2 regions of the Paenibacillus sp. FSL K6-2441 genome follow, and region 1 is predicted to be linked to the other one. Evidence: predicted binding sites of a transcription regulator. Region 1 holds the regulator's gene; the other holds the start of a gene.
What was found. The regulator NrdR, encoded in region 1, represses ribonucleotide reductase genes. The targets are predictions, from matches to a motif close to AACACNATATATNGTGTT.
Positions count from the first base shown of each region.

Region 1 (3,415 bases):
CGCCTTTCGTATACATGTGCTCATAAGCCCATACCGGATAAGTTCCGTTTGCTACGTTTTCTTCCGTTGCGTCCACGCCTTCGTACTTCACAGCTTTGACCGTATCGTCAAGGTAGGACAAGGCCAGATATCCGATCGCCCCCGGCGTTTCGCCAACCAGTTTCTTTACCGTACCGGAGGAATCTTCTTGGATCGAACCTTGCAGGTCCTCCGTTTTCGTACCCAACGCGTATTTCTCAAATGTGGCGCGAGTCCCGGAGCTCGACGGACGGTTTACGATTTGAATCGCTTGGTCCGGACCGCCAAGATCTTTCCAATTTGTGATTTTACCCGTGAAAATTTGGACCAGTTGGTCTTTTGTCAAATTGTCGACAGTGATGTCCGGGTTAACGACAGCTGCCATCGCGACGACAGCAACTTGGTGGTCAACCAGTTCACCAGCTTGAGCCGCATCCAGCTTCTCTTCTGCGAAGACGTCGGAGTTCCCGATGTCCGCTTGGCCTCCGGAAACCTGCGTCAACCCGGTGCCGCTTCCGCCGCCTTGAACTTGTATAGAAACATTCGGATTCTGATCCATGAATTTTTTCGAAACTTGGTCTACCAAAGGTTGTAAAGCCGAGGAACCTACAGCCAAGATCGACCCGGAAAGTTCCGATGTCGCTGCATTACCCCCGTTGCTCGCGGATGCTTCATCCGCAGTGCTTCCGTTGGTGCCGGCCGTGTTGTTTGGTGCCGCGTTGTTTTGACCGCATGCTGCCAGCGCGAAGCTCAGCACCAAAGTCAAAATCAATAACATACTCTTTTTCATTGTTTAGGTTTCCCCCTTAATTGATTTACAGTTTGATTATAGAAAGCGAAGATCAATGCTGTGTTCTCGTTTTGTAAACTTTGTGTAAAATAAGAGGGCACCTTAGTCTTTAGGTTTATTCTATGCAAAAAATAAAAAAACACTCCCGCGCCGGCCGGCGAAGAGTGCTTGAGAAGTGAACTATTCCGTGACCCCTGTATTTTTGGACAGCAGGCCTTTGAGTTCTTTCATAAACATGTTGATATCTTTAAATTGACGATAAACCGAAGCAAACCGTACATATGCAACCTCGTCCACCGGATAGAGCTGCTCCATCACCAATTCGCCGATTTGCCGGCTCTCTACCTCGGCGTTCGCCGAGTGGCGCAAGGAACGTTCCACTTCGGATACGATGGATTCCAGCTGTTCGACGGAAACCGGACGTTTCTCGCAGGCTCGAATCAGACCTCGCAGCATTTTCTCCCGGCTGAATTCCTCGCGGCTTCCATCCTTTTTGATCACAATCAACGGCACTTCTTCCACCATTTCAAACGTTGTAAACCGCCGGTTGCATTTCTCGCATTCACGCCGGCGGCGGATCGAACGGTTCTCGTTCGCCGGTCTCGAATCAAGCACTTTGGTGCCTAAATAGTCGCAATAAGGACATTTCAAACTAGAACACCTCCCCTCTAAATGACGTCATCACGGCCTGTCTCACCGGATGGCAATAAATTACTGCAAATTCATGTGATTGAAATTCCTAGTCCAGCACATAATACTGTTACCAACCACAAGGAGGTGAACAAATCATGGCCCAAAATAATAACTCTTCGAACAACCTGGTGGTTAGACAAGCATCCGGAGCTTTGGATCAAATGAAATATGAAATCGCTCAGGAGCTTGGCATCTCTTTCCCACAAGACGGATATGCTGGTAACCTGACTTCTTACGAAAACGGTTCGATCGGTGGTTTCATCACGAAACGTCTGGTGACCCTGGCTGAACAACAGCTGGCAGGTCAATTCAAATAACCGATCAACTGAAGAGAGCATTGGCTGGCGTAAGGTCGGTCAATGCTTTCTTTTGTTATAACCTTAGGCCCCCTTAAAAATCATCATATATCTTTAAATATTGTTTGTAATAGTGGGATACCCGCTGGACGTAATGCCGGGTCTCGCCAAAAGGAATATTTTGCACCGTCTCCAGTCGTCCGTCCCATCTCCCGCTCTTCAGCCAATTTTTCACATTGGTTGGTCCGGCATTATACGCTGCGATCATGGCGATGGTGTTACCGTCAAATTGCTGGGAGAGCGATCTCAGATACCAGGTGCCGATCTGGATATTCGTTTCCGTCTCGTTGCGGATGTCTTCCAGCGTTGTATTGGGCAACTTCGCTTTGGAAATCACCCACTCCGCCGTATCGGGCATGATCTGCATAATTCCGAGCGCGCCTTTCCGGGACTCCACGCCCGATTTGTAGTTCGTCTCCACCTTAATGATCGCTGCAACAATAAACGGATCCAGGCCGTTGTTCTTGGCATGCCGCCGGATTTCTTCTTTATAATAAATCGGGTAAAACAACGAAAGCCATGCCGAATTAAAAAAGATGAGGATGATGAAACCGATAAACAACAGAAGCAAGACTCTTTTTTTGCGAAGCCACCTCATCGTAGTCCCTGATCCCGCCAAAAGTCATCTATCTGCCGCTTCGTTTCCTCAAGTCCACCGCTGTTATCAATCAAAATATCCGCCCTCTCTTTCTTGATTTCGATATCCATCTGGGCGCTGATCCGCTGCTCGGCCGCCTCCTTCGATAACCCGTCCCTCAACATCAACCGGGTTAACTGTACCTCGCGGGGGACGTAGACAACCATAATTTGATCGTATAACGGATCAAGACCCGATTCATAAAGCAGCGGGATATCCGCCACCACCAATCTGTGAGGATCCGCTGCTTCCAGCTCTTCCATGCGCCGCTTCATTTCAGCGCGGATCGCCGGATGCGTTAGTGCCTCCAGCGCCTTACGCTCCTCCGGATTCGAGAAGACGATCTCGCCTAGCTTCTTGCGATTCAGCGTTCCATCGGGGTGCAGCACGCCCGGGCCAAATCGTTCGCTAACGGCGGCCAATACCGGATGGCCCGGCTCCATAATCTCCCTGGCGATCACATCCGCATCGATGATGGCGGCCCCACGCTCGGCCAACAATCGGGAAACCGTGCTTTTCCCGGTCGCAATGCCTCCGGTCAGTCCGATGTTCATAACCCTATCCACCTCACACTCATAACTTGGAGCCTCGTTCTATCTCGTTAGCCGTTGCTTGGCGCGTGCAGACCCGCTTGTCCGATAAGGCGGCTGACAATTCGGGCAAAAATGCGTGCCCCGCCCCCCTACAACGGTCTTCATCACCGGCTGTCCGCAGTTCAGACAAGGCTCACCTTGGCGGCCGTACATCCGCAAGGAATGTTGAAACATCCCCATTTCACCTTGCCCGTTCACGTACGATTTGATGGAGGAGCCACCAGCTTCTACCGCTTCGGTTAACGTCTCAACGATGGCGGTATGAAGCTGCTCCAGCTGCCTCTTGGTCAGCTTGTCCGCCGGATATTCCGGGTGGATGCCTGCCCGA
Region 1 covers NZ_CP150174.1:1,601,804-1,605,218, reverse strand. Annotated here, with positions in the region: gene NSQ80_RS07030 (phosphate ABC transporter substrate-binding protein) at 1-808, opposite strand, end outside; gene nrdR (transcriptional regulator NrdR) at 989-1,459, opposite strand; gene NSQ80_RS07020 (alpha/beta-type small acid-soluble spore protein) at 1,597-1,818, shown strand; gene NSQ80_RS07015 (lytic transglycosylase domain-containing protein) at 1,892-2,455, opposite strand; gene coaE (dephospho-CoA kinase) at 2,452-3,048, opposite strand; gene mutM (DNA-formamidopyrimidine glycosylase) at 3,088-3,415, opposite strand, start outside.

Region 2 (3,415 bases), 170 kb from region 1:
TCGTATCTTCAACCGTAAAGTCGGACGGGCAGTTGGCCGTTTTCGAGATCGAGCTGTCCACCCAACGCTGAATCGCCGCTTGTACGCGGATATGATCTTCCGCCGACAAATCCATCGCCGTTACGAAGTAATCCGGCAGCGGTTCGCCTGGATGCGCGTCCATCCATTCCTGCGCGATCGGCACGAATTGCTCGTCGAAGCCGAGACGGCTTTGACGGTAATATTTGAAGGCGAAGTACGGTTCGATCCCAGTCGAAGTGCCAACCATCGTCCCTGTGCTGCCAGTTGGCGCTTGGGTAATGATCGTGACATTGCGAATCCCTTTGGTGCGGACAGCTTCACCAACTTCTGGATACACTTCCGTCATGTTCTTCATAAAGCCGCTTTGTAAAAATTTATCTGCTTCAAATGCCGGGAAGGATCCTTTCTCTTCTGCGATATCTGCAGAGGCCAGGTAAGCTTCCTTCGCAATAAAGCCATACAATTTATCGAGGAATTCCAGCGATTCCGGGCTGCCGTAACGGATGTTCAGCTTGATCATCAGCTCGGCCAGACCCATCGTTCCAAGGCCAACGCGGCGCTCTTTCTTCTGGTTCTTCTCGTTTTCTTCAAAATGATAAGGTGTCTTGTTGATGACGTTGTCCAAGAAACGAACTGAATAACGCGTAGTTGTCGCCAGTTCATCCCATGCCACATCGTGCTTCTCTTCATCGTAGAACTTGGACAAGTTCATCGCCGACAGGTTACATACGCCCCAGCCCGGCAGCCCTTGCTCACCGCACGGATTCGTACAGATGATCGGGTTAAAGTACCAGCTGTTGGACATTTGGTTGTAGTATTCCATGAAGACCACGCCCGGCTCAGCGGATTTCCAAGCCGATTCGATGATCGTATGCCAGATCTCACGCGCTTTGACGGTACGGTAGTGGATCACTTTACGTCCATCGGCTTTCCATTTATCGAGATCGCCGTCCCACACCTCGTTGTAATCCTCGTAAGTTGTATCCGGGAATACCAGATCCCAATCGAGGTCTTCTTTTACAGCTTTCATAAAAGCATTGCTGACGCAAACCGACAAGTTCGCGTTGGTCACTTGGCCCATCGTCTGTTTAACAGTGATGAAGTCCAGCACGTCCGGATGCCAGTCGTTGATCATCAGCATCAGCGCACCGCGACGACTGCCGCCTTGCTCGATCAGGCCGGTTGTGTAGCTGAACAAGCCGCCCCAAGATACAGCACCGCTGGAAGAGCCATTAACGCCACGAACGATCGCACGACGTGGACGCAGGGAGCTCAAGTTAATGCCTACGCCGCCGCCGCGAGCCATGATCTCGGTCATTTCGGACAGCGTCTCCATGATGCCGCCCCGGCTGTCCTTCGGCGAAGGAATAACATAACAGTTGAACAAAGTTAACTCATCACTGGCACCGGCACCAGCCGCAATCCGTCCGCCCGGAACAAGCTTCCAATCATCCAGAATATAACGGAATTTCTCTTCCCATTCCTTCTGCTTCTCCGGCGTTTCCTCAACCGAAGCCATCGCTTTGGCCAGACGGTCCCACATTTCTTCAGGCGTTTTCTCGATATTGAGGGTCAGCTTCTCGACGTCGGTCTCCACCAGATCGCCCCGGCGGGTCTTCACCGTAACCTTACGGCCGTCACGGGCAACAACCTCCCCTACTTCCTTCGTCGGGAATTTTGGGTCGTCCTTCGTCAGAACGAGTACGACATCGCCCACTTTGGCGTGGCTAGGATCCGCGTCCTTCCAGGCGTACCGGTCCAAGAAGATTTTCTCACTTAGCCCCTCAAGGCGCTGTTTTTGCACAGTTTTCAAAGAAAACACCCTCCTAAAAATTGATTCAGAGTATCCTTTAATTAATCAGTCATTCGCCTCGATTCCTAAAGTCGAAATTAGGCAAAAAAACGAAAAAAACGCTGTATCAAGCCGGAAATCGCCCGCTTGATCACCGCGGCACACACCCTGTAAACGGTAATATCATATGTATGAATCACAATATATTGTGTGCGAATACCATTATACTATACAATATCTCGTTGTCATAGCAGTTCAGGGTGAAATTTTAGGCTTTAATCCGAATACATCTCGCCCAACCCCCTGTTTCCTTCAATTCTCTCTATTTTTCAGACTCAAAACTATAAAACCGCTTTGTAACCATTTCCAAGAAACCAGGGAAGCATCTCCTAAGTTTTATTAGATTTGAATTAACACAATTTTAACAAATCAATGGGAATCCTGCCCCCAAAAAGGAGTAAACTAGAAATTGAGGTTCATAACTTACGAGGAGATGAGTTCAAGTGAAAGCTTTAAGATGGCATGGCGTCAAGGACCTAAGACTGGAGAACATCGAGGAGCCAAAAGCGGAACCGGGCAAAGCGAAAATCAAGGTGGAATGGTGCGGGATTTGCGGCAGTGATCTGCACGAATATGTAGCCGGCCCGATTTTTATCCCTCTGGAAACCCACCCGTTAAGCGGAGATAAAGCGCCGATCGTCATGGGACATGAATTTTCCGGACAAGTGGTTGAAGTTGGCGAAGGCGTCACCCGCGTGGCCGTCGGCGATCGCGTCGTGGTTGAACCGATCTATGCCTGCGGAACCTGCGAGGCTTGTAAGCAAGGGAAATACAATCTTTGCGATAAAATGGGCTTCTTCGGCCTGGCGGGCGGAGGCGGCGGATTCTCCGAATATGCCAACGTACCGGAACAAATGCTACATAAAATCCCGGATTCGGTATCCTTCGAGCAAGGCGCCCTGGTTGAGCCATCCGCTGTAGCACTTCATGCAGTCCGCTCCAGTAAATTTAAAGTGGGCGACAAAGCAGCTGTCTTTGGAACCGGACCGATCGGTCTGCTGGTGATCGAAGCACTGAAGGCTTCAGGGGCTTCGGAAATCTATGCGGTCGAGCTGTCTGAGGAACGGAAGCAGAAGGCTGCCGAGCTCGGCGCCATCGTCATCGATCCGAAAGAATACGATGCCGTCGAAGAAATTCACAAGCGCACGCAAGGCGGTGTGGACGTAGCCTATGAAGTGACAGGGGTTTCTCCCGTGCTAACCCAGGCGATCCTATCCACCAAAATCGGCGGTGAAACGATGATCGTCAGCATTTTCGAGAAGGAAGCCTCCCTCCATCCGCAAAACATCGTCATGAAGGAACGTACCGTAAGCGGCATTATCGGCTACCGCGACGTCTTCCCGGCGGTGATCAGCTTGATGGCTCAAGGCTACTTCTCGGCGGACAAGCTGGTGACGAAGCGCATTAAGCTGGATCAAGCCATCGATGAAGGCTTTGAAGGACTCCTCAAAGAGCGGAATCAAATCAAAATCTTGGTGAAAGCGGAGTAAAATAGATCAAGCAATCGCCGGTCAGGGAGATGATCCCCGGCCGGCTTTTTTT
Region 2 covers NZ_CP150174.1:1,770,795-1,774,209, reverse strand. Annotated here, with positions in the region: gene NSQ80_RS07915 (adenosylcobalamin-dependent ribonucleoside-diphosphate reductase) at 1-1,834, opposite strand, end outside; gene NSQ80_RS07910 (2,3-butanediol dehydrogenase) at 2,317-3,363, shown strand.
Region 2: the regulator NrdR is predicted to act here: its motif matches at 2,009-2,026, upstream of NSQ80_RS07915 (adenosylcobalamin-dependent ribonucleoside-diphosphate reductase).